Regions from separate parts of the Streptomyces sp. NPDC048696 genome, predicted to be linked through region 2. Evidence: predicted binding sites of a transcription regulator. Region 2 holds the regulator's gene; the other holds the start of a gene.

Region 1 (6,676 bases), on a different contig from region 2:
GACAAGGGGTACGCGGTGGCCAGGCTGGAGGACTACGTATGACACGCGCGCACCGGCGGCTGGCCGGTCTGCTGGTGGCCGGTGCGCTCGCGGTCTCGCTGTTCTCCATGGCGGGCTGCGCGCAGTCCGTCGACCCGATCGGGCGCCTCGGCCGCAAGGCGGCGGCGAAGGTCGCGCCCCGCACGGGCGGGCGCGAGGCCGCCGCACGGCGGTGGGGGCTCGCGGGACCGCTCCCGCCCGCCCCCGCGCCCCCCGCGCGCCGCCTCGCACTTCCGTTCGTGGTGGACCGGGTGCCGCTGCCCGACCGGCAGAAGGTCGTCTTCGTGACGTACGACGGAGCCGTACGGGACCCCGCGCTCCAGCGGATGGTCCGCGAGCTGAAGCTGCCCGTCTCCACCTTCGCCGCGCCGTCCGGCCACGCCACCGACCTGCGGGCGCTGCCGTACGAGGGGCAGCGGGCGGAGATCTGCGGGCGCGGGGTGCGGCCGCAGCTGTTCCGCCCGCCGTCCGGGGCGTACAACGCGGACACCCTGCGGGCGGCGCGGGCGTGCGGGGTGCGGTCGCTGGTGCTGTGGCGGGCGTCGATGTCGGCGCGGGGGGACGCGTTGCGCTACCGCTCGGGGGCGCGGCTGCGTCCCGGCGACATCGTGCTGGCCCGCTGCACCGGCCCGGGCACCCCGGCGGCGCGCGCCGCGCGGATGCTGAGGCGGATCCAGGAGCAGGGGTTCACCGTGGGGCGGCTGGAGGATTACATGTAGGGGCTCGTGGTTCGCCTGCGGGCCGCGCCGGGCTTGTCGCCACCCGAAACAACCGCACCGGGAAAGCGCCCCCCACGTCCGCGAATCCGGCCGCCACGGCCATCGGCTTGGCACTCCGCTTGACCGAGTGCTAACCGCCGTCCTAGTCTCGGCTCTGGCACTCCCCACCGGAGAGTGCCAACACAGCGACGGGCAGGTCCGGCACCCGCGACGACGGATCCACCTGGTCGCCACCCCAAACAGTTAACCCCGTGAGATCTCCGAAGGGGGAGACCGGATCGTGACGACCGCCAGCTCCAAGGTTGCCATCAAGCCGCTTGAGGACCGCATCGTGGTCCAGCCGCTCGACGCCGAGCAGACCACGGCCTCCGGCCTGGTCATTCCGGACACCGCGAAGGAGAAGCCCCAGGAGGGCGTCGTCCTCGCCGTGGGCCCGGGCCGCTTCGAGAACGGCGAGCGCCTTCCGCTCGACGTCACCGTCGGCGACGTCGTGCTCTACAGCAAGTACGGCGGCACCGAGGTGAAGTACAACGGCGACGAGTACCTCGTCCTCTCGGCTCGCGACGTGCTCGCGATCATCGAGAAGTAATCGCTTCACCGGCACATGTGCCTGAGCTGCGCCCCTGGTCAACCCGCTAGCCGGGCGGCGAGGGGCGCAGTTTTCATTCACCGAGTTTTCCGAGAGGGCTGAACCGCTCCCATGGCGAAGATCCTGAAGTTCGACGAGGACGCCCGTCGCGCCCTTGAGCGCGGCGTCAACAAGCTTGCCGACACGGTCAAGGTGACGATCGGCCCCAAGGGCCGCAACGTCGTGATCGACAAGAAGTTCGGCGCTCCCACCATCACCAACGACGGTGTCACGATCGCCCGCGAGGTCGAGCTCGACGACCCGTACGAGAACCTGGGCGCCCAGCTCGTGAAGGAGGTGGCGACCAAGACCAACGACATCGCGGGTGACGGCACCACCACCGCCACCGTGCTGGCCCAGGCGCTGGTCCGCGAGGGCCTGCGCAACGTCGCCGCCGGCGCCTCCCCGGCCGCCCTGAAGAAGGGCATCGACGCGGCGGTCAAGGCCGTCTCGGACGAGCTGCTCGCGACCGCCCGCCCGATCGAGGACAAGTCCGACATCGCCGCCGTGGCCGCGCTCTCCGCGCAGGACACCCAGGTCGGCGAGCTCATCGCCGAGGCGATGGACAAGGTCGGCAAGGACGGTGTCATCACCGTCGAGGAGTCCAACACCTTCGGCCTGGAGCTGGAGTTCACCGAGGGCATGGCCTTCGACAAGGGCTACCTGTCCCCGTACATGGTCTCCGACCAGGAGCGTATGGAGGCCGTCCTCGACGACCCGTACATCCTGATCAACCAGGGCAAGATCTCCTCGATCCAGGACCTGCTGCCGCTGCTTGAGAAGGTCATCCAGGCCGGCTCCTCCAAGCCGCTCCTGATCATCGCCGAGGACGTCGAGGGCGAGGCCCTGTCGACCCTGGTCGTCAACAAGATCCGCGGCACGTTCAACGCCGTGGCCGTCAAGGCCCCGGGCTTCGGCGACCGCCGCAAGGCGATGCTCCAGGACATGGCCACCCTCACCGGTGCCACCGTCATCGCCGAGGAGGTCGGCCTCAAGCTCGACCAGGCCGGTCTGGACGTGCTGGGCTCCGCCCGCCGCGTGACCGTCACCAAGGACGACACCACGATCGTCGACGGCGGTGGCAACAGCGCCGACGTGACCGGCCGTGTCGCGCAGATCAAGGCCGAGATCGAGTCCACGGACTCCGACTGGGACCGCGAGAAGCTGCAGGAGCGCCTGGCGAAGCTCGCCGGCGGTGTCTGCGTGATCAAGGTCGGCGCCGCCACCGAGGTGGAGCTCAAGGAGAAGAAGCACCGCCTTGAGGACGCCATCTCGGCGACCCGCGCCGCGGTCGAGGAGGGCATCGTCTCCGGCGGTGGCTCCGCGCTCGTCCACGCCGTCAAGGTGCTCGACGGCGGCCTGGGCAAGTCCGGCGACGAGGCCACGGGTGTCGCGGTCGTCCGCCGCGCCGCCGTCGAGCCGCTGCGCTGGATCGCCGAGAACGCCGGTCTTGAGGGTTACGTCATCACCTCGAAGGTCGCCGAGCTCGACAAGGGCCAGGGCTTCAACGCCGCCACCGGCGAGTACGGCGACCTGGTCAAGGCCGGCGTCATCGACCCGGTCAAGGTGACGCGCTCCGCCCTGGAGAACGCCGCTTCCATCGCCTCCCTGCTGCTCACGACCGAGACCCTGGTCGTCGAGAAGCCGGCCGACGATGAGGCCGACGCCGGTCACGGCCACGGTCACGGCCACAGCCACTGACGTCGTACGACGGCTGGGCTCGCGTAGGCAGATACGCGTGAAGGCCCCCGTTCCCGCCATTTCGGCGGGGGCGGGGGCCTTCCCCGTTGCCGTGTTCCCGGTTTCGGGAGGCTTTCGGCGGCTCAGTCGATGGCGCCCAGCTGCCTCATCAGCTTCATGGCGTCGTAGTGCCACCAGCCTTCCTGGATCTTGTCGTTCTTGAACCGGAAGATCGTGGTGCCGGTCATGGTGACCTGCTTGCCGGAGGCCGGGATGCCCATGAAGTCACCCTTGTGGGTGGCCTTCCAGGTCCACAGCGTCACCACGTCGTCGCCCTCGCAGATCTGCCGGTCGAGGTCGAAGGTGTAGTCGAAGGCCGCCCGCCACCCGGTGACGTCGTCGCGTATCCCGTCGGAGCCGACGACCGTGTCCTTCTCCTTGAGGACGTCGTGGTCGGCGTAGTCGGCCGCGAACACCTCGTTGATCGCGTCGAGGTTGCCGCCCGTGGCGATCTCGTGGAAGAACCGGCGGGCGGTTGACGCGTTCAACTGGTCGTTGCGCACCACATCCAGGTCCGTGAAGGTGGGCATACCGTCGCAGAGCGCCACCATCTCCTCGAAGATCCGGTTGGTCTCCGGGAGGTTCGAGTTGGCCATGGCCTCTTCGTACGAGGGAAATTCGACGATCTCGACGAAGTGGGAGGCGTCGGAGCGGTCCTTGCCGATGACGTTGTGGGAGGCGGTCCGCTTGCCCTTGGTCAGCTCGATCCACTGATCCATGAGCTGGTCCAGGTCGCTGAACCGCTCGGTCTTGAAGTCGATTATCTGTGCGAATGTCATGGCGTCTCCCGGCTGGCTCGGGGTGCGATACATCCATTTTAGTGAGATTTGACCAGGCCGGGCGGGGGAGCGGGGCGGCGACCGGCGAGGGCGTGCCGGGAGCGCGGCGGGGGCGTGGCGGCGGGCGTGGCGGCTCACGCCGAGTGGTGCAGGGCCGCCGGGAGTACGGGGTCGGCGAACGGCACCCCGGCCGCGTACCGCTCCAGCTCGTCGAGCGCCTGGTCGGCCATCCGGTGCAGCTCGTTGCCGAGCGACCCGGCGATGTGCGGGGTGAGCAGTACATTGGGCAGGTCGTACAACGGGCTCTCACGGGGCGGGAGTTCGGGCTCGGTGACATCCAGTACGGCGTGCAGCCGGCCGGAGACCAGCTCGCCGAGCAGGGCGGACTCGTCCACCAGGGACCCGCGCGCGGTGTTCACCAGTGTCGCCCCGTCGGGCATCGCGGCCAGCTGGCGGGCGCCGATCATGTGCTCGGTGGCCGGGAGCTGGGGTGCGTGCACCGAGACGACACTGCTGCGGGCGCAGAGCGCGTCCAGGCCGACGAGCTCTACGCCCAGCTCCGCCGCCTCGACCGCGTCCATGTACGGGTCGTGCAGCAGCACCCGGAAGTCGAACGGCCGCAGCAGTTCGATCACCCGGCGGCCGATCCGGCCCGCCCCGACCAGGCCGATCGTGCGGTGGTAGTTGCCGGCGCCGTCGGATTCCCGCAGCCAGTCGTGCGGGGCGCGCAGCCCGGCGTACCGCTGGGCGGCGGGCAGCACGCGCTTGCCCGCGAACAGGATCGCGGCCAGCGTGTACTCGGCTACCGGCAGCGCGTTGGCGGCCGCCGCCGAAGTCACCGCGATGCCCCGGTCCCAGCACGCGTCGGTGATGTGGTGCTTCACCGACCCGGCGGCGTGCACGACGGCCCGCAGCCGGGGCGCGGCGGCCAGCACCTCGGCGGTGAGCGCGGGCGCGCCCCAGCAGGTCAGCAGCACTTCGGCCTCGGCGAGAGCCGCCGCCACGGCCGGTGCGGGTGAGACCAGCTCATGGGCGACGAGGCGGGGGTCGGTACGGGCGAGCGAGGCGAGCCGGACGAGGTGCCGCTCGGCGAACAGCCGGTCGGCGATCCCGGGTCCCATGGCGAGGAGGACGGCGGGGAGGCGGCGGGGCTCGGATGCGTGGGGTTCGGAGGCGTCGGGCTCGGCCGGGCGGTGTTCGGACGCGTCCGGGGCGGTCGGGCCGGGCTCGGTCGGGCCGGGTTTGGTCGGGCCGTTGTCAGTGGCGTGGTGCATGGTGGAACTCGGGCTCCTCACAGGGGCGTTGTCCATGGGTAACCGGCTGTCCGCCCGTTCGGTCACTTGACGCTGCCCGCCGTGAGACCCGCCTTCCAGTGCCGCTGGAGGGCGACGAAGGCGACGACGAGGGGGAGGACGGCGAGCAGGGAGCCGGTGACGACGAGGGGGTAGAAGGAGGGCTCGGCGTGGGTGTTGGAGTTCCACGCGTAAAGGCCGAGGCTCAGCGGGAAGAGCTTCTGGTCCGAGAGCATCACCAGGGGGAGGAAGAAGTTGTTCCAGATCGCGGTGAACTGGAAGAGGAACACGGTCACGAACCCGGGCATCACCATGCGCAGCCCGATCGACCAGAACGCGCGCAGCTCGCCGGCCCCGTCGATACGGGCCGCCTCCAGCGCCTCGTCGGGGATATAGCTCGCGCTGAACACCCGGGAGAGATAGACGCCGAACGGGTTCACAAGCACGGGGATCAGCACCGACCAGTACGTGTTGACCAGCCCCGTCCTGCTCGCCAGCAGATACATCGGCAGCGCGAGCGCGGTGGACGGCACGAGCACGCCGAGCAGCACCACCCCGAACAGCTTCTCCTTGCCCCGGAAGCGGTACTTGTCGAAGGCGTACCCGGCGGCGACGCTGATCAGCGCGCAGACGACCGCGCCCCCGCCCGCGTACAGCAGTGAGTTGAGATACCAGCGGAAGTAGACGCCGTCGTTGTAGGAGGCCAGGCCGGAGAGGTTTCTGCCGAGGTCGAAGCCCTTGAAGGAGAAGGCGTCGCCGCCGAGCAGGCCGCCGGTGTCCTTGGTGGCGGCGGTGATCAGCCAGAGGAGGGGGAAGAGCGTGTAGCCGACGGAGAGCAGCAGCGCGCCGTTGACGGCGGCCTTGGAGAGCCAGCGGGGGGTGACCGGGGTGCCCTCGGTGGCCGGGGCGGCTGGGGTGGCCGGGGCGGTCATGCCCGCGCCCCTTTCCGGGTGGTGAGACGGGTGACGGCGAAGGACAGCAGCGCGGCGGTGAGGGCGAGCAGCACGGCCGCGGCCGCGGCGAGGCCGTAGTCGTTGCGGGCGAAGGCCGCGGTGTAGGCGTACATGTTCGGCGTCCAGGTCGAGGTGACCGCCGAACCGCTGCCCTGGTTGAGGATCAGCGGCTCGGTGAACAGCTGGAGCGAGCCGATGACCGTGAACAGCGCGACCATCCCCAACGAGGTTCGGATCAGCGGGACTTTGACGCTGAACGCGATCCGCCAGGCCCCCGCGCCGTCCATCGTTGCCGCCTCCAGGACGGACCGGTCGATGGCCTGGAGGGCCGCGTAGAAGATCACCATGTTGTAGCCGAGCCATTCCCACAGCGCGATGTTGACCACGGAGGGGAGGGCGCCGTCGGGGGAGAAGAAGCTGAATCCGACACCGCCGGAGTCCATGGCCCGTACGACCGGGCTGAGGCCGGGTGTGTAGAGGTACACCCAGATCAGCGCGGCGATGATGCCGGGCACGGCGTGCGGCA
Region 2 (6,676 bases):
CGTCGACGACGGCGTCGAGGCGGCGGAGGCGGCCGCCCGGATGGTCGCGACGGCGGGCGGCCACGAGATGCCCGAGGGCCCGCAGGCCAGGTTCCTCTCCCTCCTGTACGGGGAGCTGGTGCCGGTCCCCGAGGACCAGGGCGGCGGCGCCCGCTGCACCCTGGCCAGCGCCGGGCACCCGCTGCCGCTGCTGCTGAGCCCCGACGGCGCGGTACGGGCGGCGGCGGTGCCGCAGGTGCTGATCGGCGTGGTCGAGGGGGCGGCGTACGAGAGCGAGAGCTTCCGGCTGATGCCCGGCGACAGCCTGCTGTGCGTCACCGACGGGGTGACCGAGCGGCGCTCCGGCTCGCGGATGTTCGACGACGAGGACGGCCTGGCGACGGCGCTCGCCCAGTGCGCCGGGCTGCCCGCGTCGGGGATCGCCGAACGGATCAAGCGAGCGGTGTACGCGTTCGGCGCGAAGCCGCCGGAGGACGACCTGGCGCTGCTGGTGCTACAGGCGCGGTGAGGCGGGGCCGCGGTCGGGGGACGGGGCCGCCCCACGGGTGGCGGACAATGGGGTCATGCCTTCCGTACTGCCCGATGGTGAGCCCATGCCCGAGGACGGGGCGCTGCCCGGTTCCGCCCTGGAGGGCGCCGGGGAGCGGCCGCTCGGCTTCTACCTGCACGTTCCGTACTGCGCCACGCGCTGCGGCTACTGCGACTTCAACACCTACACCGCCACCGAGCTGCGCGGTTCCGGCGGCGTGCTCGCCTCCCGGGACAACTACGCCACGACCCTGATCGACGAGATCCGCCTCGCCCGCAAGGTGCTGGGCGACGACGACCGTCCGGTCCGTACGGTGTTCGTCGGCGGTGGCACGCCGACGCTGCTCGCCGCGGGTGACCTGGTCCGGATGCTGGCGGCGGTACGGGACGAGTTCGGGCTCGCGGACGACGCCGAGGTGACGACGGAGGCGAACCCCGAGTCGGTGGACCGGGCGTATCTGGAGGAGCTGCGGGCCGGCGGCTTCAACCGGGTGTCCTTCGGCATGCAGAGCGCGAAGCAGCACGTACTGAAGGTCCTCGACCGTACGCACACGCCGGGGCGCCCCGAGGCGTGCGTCGCCGAGGCGCGGGCGGCGGGGTTCGACCACGTCAACCTGGACCTGATCTACGGGACGCCCGGGGAGTCGGACGACGACTGGCGCGCGTCGCTGGCGGCGGCGGTCGGCGCGGGCCCCGACCACATCTCGGCGTACGCGCTGATCGTCGAGGAGGGCACCAAGCTGGCGCGGCGCATCCGCCGGGGCGAGGTCCCGATGACGGACGACGACGTCCACGCGGACCGCTATCTGATCGCCGACTCGGTGCTGGCCGAGGCGGGCTTCGACTGGTACGAGGTGTCGAACTGGGCCACGTCCGAGGCCGGGCGGTGCCTGCACAACGAGCTGTACTGGCGCGGGGCGGACTGGTGGGGGGCGGGGCCGGGGGCGCACAGCCATGTGGGGGGCGTGCGGTGGTGGAACGTGAAGCATCCCGGGGCGTATGCGTCGGCGCTGTCCGTCGGCCGCAGCCCGGGGGCGGGCCGGGAGGTCCTGTCCTCGGAGGACCGCCGGGTCGAGCGCATCCTCCTGGAACTGCGCCTGCGCGCGGGCTGCGAGCTGTCCCTGCTGCGCCCGACGGGCCTCGCGGCGGCGCGCCGCGCGCTGTCCGACGGGCTGCTCGACCCGGGCCCGTACGCCGACGGCCGGGCGGTGCTGACGCTGCGGGGGCGGCTGCTGGCGGACGCGGTGGTCCGCGACCTGGTGGATTGACCCCCACCCCGCACCTTCCCGCTGTGACATTTGCGGCTCCGCCGCGTGGCCTCCGGGGGCGGGTGGGGGTTGAGGAGGGTTTCCCGGGGCTGCGCCCCGGACCCCGCGCGGGGGCTGCGCCCCCTGCACCCACTCTCCGGCTGCCGACCGTGCTGGGTTGCGCGCGCAGTTCCCACCGGGCCGCAGCCGACCAGATCCCCCGGAGGGTTTCGGGAAGGGGTGGGGTGGGGGAAAACCAAACCCCGGTCCCCAACTACGCCGTCACGAAATCGATCAGCTCCTCCACCCGGCCCAGCAGCTCCGGCTCCAGGTCCTTGTACGTGTGGACGCGGGACAGGATGTGCTGCCACGCCGCGCCCGTGTGCGGGGGCCAGCCCAGGGCCGCGCACACCCCCGTCTTCCAGTCCACACCCCGCGGCACCACCGGCCACCCCCCGATCCCGACGGACGCCGGCTTCACCGCCTCCCACACGTCGATGTACGGATGCCCGGCGATCAGGACGTGCTCGCCCGTGACCGCCGCCGCGATCCGGGACTCCTTCGAGCCGGGGACCAGGTGGTCGACCAGGACTCCGAGGCGCGCGTCGGGTCCGGGGGCGAAGTCCGCGACGATCGCGGGGAGGTCGTCGATGCCCTCCAGGTACTCGACGACGACGCCCTCGATCCGCAGGTCGTCGCCCCACACCTTCTCCACGAGCTCCGCGTCGTGGCGCCCCTCGACATAGATCCGCCCCGCCCGCGCCACCCGCGCCCGCGCCCCGGGCACCGCCACCGACCCCGACGCCGTACGGGTGGGGCGGGACGGCGCGGCCGAGGGGCGGACCAGCGTCACCACCTTGCCCTCCAGCAGGAACCCGCGCGGCGCCAGCGGGAACACCCGGTGCTTGCCGAAGCGGTCCTCCAGCGTCACCGTGCCCGCCTCGCAGCGGATCACCGCCCCGCAGAAGCCGGTCGTCACCTCCTCCACCACCAGATCGGGCTCGGCGGCGACCTCGGGGGCCGGGGCCTGCTTCTTCCAGGGCGGGGTCAGATCCGGGCTGTAGCTGCGCATTCGGATGAGAATACGGGCTGATCACCGACCCCGGGCGGGTTACGACACGCCGAATTGGGCCGCCAGCGACGCCCGTTGCCCCCGTACGAACGCCGCGTCCACCACCGCCCCGTGCCCGGGCACGTACACCGCGTCCTCCCCGCCCAGGTCGAGCAGCCGGTCCAGCGCGGCGGGCCAGCGGGTGCGGACCGCGTCGGGGCCCGCCTGCGGCTCGCCGGACTCCTCCACCAGGTCGCCGCAGAAGACGATCTCGGGGGAGCCGGGGATCAGCAGCACGAGGTCGTGGCCGGAGTGGCCGGGGCCCACGTTGGCGAGGAGCACCTGTCGGCCGCCCAGGTCCAGCGTCCACTCGCCGCTCACGAAGTGGTGCGGCCGCACCAGCAGGTCGGCCGCTTCGGCGGCCTGCGCGGCCGGGACCCCGTGCGCCGTCGCGTCGGCCTTCAGGGCCTCGCCGTCCAGGACCCGGTCGATGCCCACCGCCCCGTACACCTCGGCGCCCGAGAACGCGGCCGTGCCGAGCACATGGTCGAAGTGCGGATGGCTGAGCGCGATGTGGGTGACCCGGCGCCCGGCGAGCGCCTGCGCCTGGGCGCGCAGTTCGGCGCCCTCGCGCAGCGTGGACCCCGTGTCGTACAGCAGTACCGCCCGCTCGCCGACGACCAGGCCGGCCGTCGCGTCCCAGCCGGGCAGCCTGCGGCGGCCGACGCCGTCGCCCAGGCGTTCCCAGCCGGACTCCTCCCAGCGGATGTCCGTCGTGTCGATGCCCATGACCGCGACGGTATCCCGGGTCACCGGGCGCGTCGCTCGACCGCGCCGCGAGCGGTAAGGGTGGCCGCCCTTGCTAGGGGTGTACCGGTCGGCCGTACACTGGCCGGGGGAATGCTGGCACTCGAACGCACAGAGTGCCAGGCAGAGCGGCCAGGGACCACAGCTGGAGGTGTGCGCGGTGCTCAGTGAACGCAGACTGGAGGTCCTGCGCGCGATCGTCCAGGACTATGTCGGGACCGAGGAGCCGGTGGGGTCGAAGGCCCTGACCGAGCGGCACGCGCTCGGCGTCTCGCCGGCGACCGTGCGCAACGACATGGCCGTCCTGGAGGAGGAGGGCTTCATCGCCCAGCCTCACACCAGCGCCGGTCGCATCCCCACGGACAAGGGCTACCGGCTGTTCGTCGACAAGCTCGCGGGCGTCAAGCCGATGACGTCGCCGGAGCGGCGGGCCATCCAGAACTTCTTGGACGGCGCCGTCGACCTCGACGACGTGGTGGCGCGGACCGTGCGGCTGCTCGCCCAGCTGACCCGGCAGGTCGCCGTGGTGCAGTACCCGTCGCTGACACGCTCGACCGTGCGGCATGTGGAACTGCTCTCACTCGCGCCCGCCAGACTCATGCTGGTGCTCATCACGGACACCGGGCGGGTCGAGCAGCGGTTGGTCGACTGCCCGGCGCCGTTCGGCGAGACCTCGCTCGCGGATCTGCGGGCCCGGCTCAACAGCCGGGTGGTCGGGCGGCGCTTCGCCGACGTACCGCAGCTGGTGCAGGACCTGCCGGAGTCCTTCGAGCCGGAGGACCGAGGAACCGTTTCGACGGTCCTGGCCACCCTGCTCGAAACCCTGGTCGAAGAGACCGAGGAGCGGTTGATGATCGGCGGCACCGCCAATCTGACCCGCTTCGGACATGATTTTCCCCTGACCATTCGGCCGGTGCTGGAGGCACTTGAGGAGCAGGTCGTGCTCCTCAAACTGCTCGGCGAGGCCAAGGAATCGGGCATGACCGTACGAATCGGGCATGAGAACGCCCATGAAGGGCTGAACTCCACGTCCGTCGTCTCGGTCGGCTACGGTTCGGGCGGCGAGGCGGTCGCCAAACTCGGCGTGGTCGGCCCGACCCGCATGGATTACCCCGGAACGATGGGAGCGGTACGCGCAGTGGCACGTTACGTCGGACAGATCCTGGCGGAGTCGTAAGTGGCCACGGACTACTACGCCGTACTGGGCGTACGCCGCGACGCATCGCAGGACGAGATCAAGAAGGCGTTCCGCCGGCTGGCGAGGGAACTTCACCCCGATGTGAACCCCGACCCCAAGACCCAGGAGCGGTTCAAGGAGATCAACGCCGCTTACGAGGTGCTGTCGGACCCGCAGAAGAAGCAGGTCTACGACCTCGGCGGCGACCCCCTGTCGTCCTCCGGCGGCGGTGGCGCGGGCGGCTTCGGCGCGGGCGGCTTCGGGAACTTCTCGGACATCATGGACGCGTTCTTCGGCACGGCCTCGCAGCGCGGTCCGCGCTCGCGGACCCGCCGGGGCCAGGACGCCATGATCCGCCTGGAGATCGACCTCAACGAGGCGGCCTTCGGGACCACCAAGGAGATCCAGGTCGACACGGCGGTCGTCTGTACGACCTGCTCCGGCGAGGGCGCCGCCCCCGGCACCTCGGCGCAGACGTGTGACATGTGCCGCGGCCGCGGTGAGGTCTCCCAGGTCACCCGCTCCTTCCTCGGCCAGGTCATGACCTCGCGGCCGTGCCCGCAGTGCCAGGGCTTCGGCACCGTGGTGCCGACCCCGTGCCCCGAGTGCGCGGGCGACGGCCGGATCCGTTCGCGGCGCACCCTGACCGTGAAGATCCCGGCCGGTGTCGACAACGGCACCCGGATCCAGCTGGCGGGCGAGGGCGAGGTCGGCCCCGGCGGCGGCCCCGCCGGCGACCTCTATGTGGAGATCCACGAGCTGCCGCACGACGTCTTCCAGCGGCGCGGCGACGATCTGCACTGCACGGTGACGATCCCCATGACGGCGGCGGCGCTCGGCACCAAGGTGCCGCTGCAGACGCTGGACGGCATGGAGGAGGTGGACATCCGCCCGGGCACCCAGTCGGGCCAGTCCATCCCGCTGCACGGGCGCGGTGTGACGCATCTGCGCGGCGGCGGGCGGGGCGATCTGATCGTCCACGTCGAGGTCACCACGCCGACCAAGCTGGACCCGCAGCAGGAGGACCTGCTGCGCCAGCTGGCCAAGCTGCGCGGCGAGGAGCGCCCCCTGGGCCAGTTCCAGCCGGGCCAGCAGGGCCTGTTCTCCCGCTTGAAGGACGCGTTCAACGGCCGCTGAGCCGCGAAATGTCACAGCCCCGCGCCCCTTGATGGGCCCTTCGGGCCCTCTTAGGGGCGCGGGGAACTGCGCGACCAGCCCCCACCGGCCCGCAGGTCAGCAGGGGCCCGGGGCGCAGCCCGCGGTGGGAGGGGGATTCGGTGCCGGGGCGCACCCGTGGCACGATGCGGGCATGGCTTTGACCGATCTCTGCCGGTATCCGATCGTGCAGGCCCCCATGGCCGGTGGTGTCTCCGCCGCCGGTCTCGCCGCCGCGGTCTGCGAGGCCGGCGGGCTCGGATTCCTGGCCGCCGGGTACAAGACGGCCGACGGGATGTACCAGGAGATCAAGCAGCTGCGCCGGCTCACCGGCCGCCCCTTCGGCGTCAACCTGTTCATGCCGCAGCCCCCGCACACCGACCCCGCGGTCATCGACGTCTACCGGCACCAGCTGGCGGGCGAGGCCACCTGGTACGAGACACCGCTGGGCGAGGCGGACTCCGGCGGCGACGACGGCTACGAGGCCAAGCTGGCGATCCTGCGCGACGACCCGGTCCCGGCCGTGTCGTTCACCTTCGGCTGCCCCGAGCCCGAGGTGCTCGCCGCCTTCGCCGCCCTCGGCACGTACACCGTCGTCACCGTGACCACCCCCGACGAGGCGCTGGCCGCGCAGAGCGCCGGTGCGGACGCCGTGTGCGTGCAGGGGATAGAGGCCGGCGGGCACCAGTCGACGCACCGCGACGACCCGCA

The links. Region 2 encodes HrcA, which represses chaperone genes, less so after heat shock. Its sites were predicted from a motif close to TTNGCACTCNGNNNNNCNGAGTGCNAA; they were not measured.
Region 1: a site for HrcA is predicted at 866-892, ahead of groES (co-chaperone GroES). Genes of this name have one in related genera too.

The regions. Positions count from the first base shown of each region.
Region 1 covers NZ_JBICVJ010000015.1:71,039-77,714, reverse strand. The annotation lists gene ACGFRG_RS28065 (polysaccharide deacetylase family protein) at 1-42, shown strand, start outside; gene ACGFRG_RS28060 (polysaccharide deacetylase family protein) at 39-758, shown strand; gene groES (co-chaperone GroES) at 1,039-1,347, shown strand; gene groL (chaperonin GroEL) at 1,459-3,087, shown strand; gene ACGFRG_RS28045 (ester cyclase) at 3,210-3,905, opposite strand; gene ACGFRG_RS28040 (hydroxyacid dehydrogenase) at 4,040-5,026, opposite strand; gene ACGFRG_RS28035 (carbohydrate ABC transporter permease) at 5,242-6,129, opposite strand; gene ACGFRG_RS28030 (sugar ABC transporter permease) at 6,126-6,676, opposite strand, start outside.
Region 2 covers NZ_JBICVJ010000005.1:33,175-39,850, reverse strand. The annotation lists gene ACGFRG_RS11870 (SpoIIE family protein phosphatase) at 1-508, shown strand, start outside; gene hemW (radical SAM family heme chaperone HemW) at 564-1,796, shown strand; gene ACGFRG_RS11860 (DUF3097 domain-containing protein) at 2,050-2,847, opposite strand; gene ACGFRG_RS11855 (MBL fold metallo-hydrolase) at 2,887-3,615, opposite strand; gene hrcA (heat-inducible transcriptional repressor HrcA) at 3,794-4,810, shown strand; gene dnaJ (molecular chaperone DnaJ) at 4,811-5,947, shown strand; gene ACGFRG_RS11840 (nitronate monooxygenase) at 6,120-6,676, shown strand, end outside.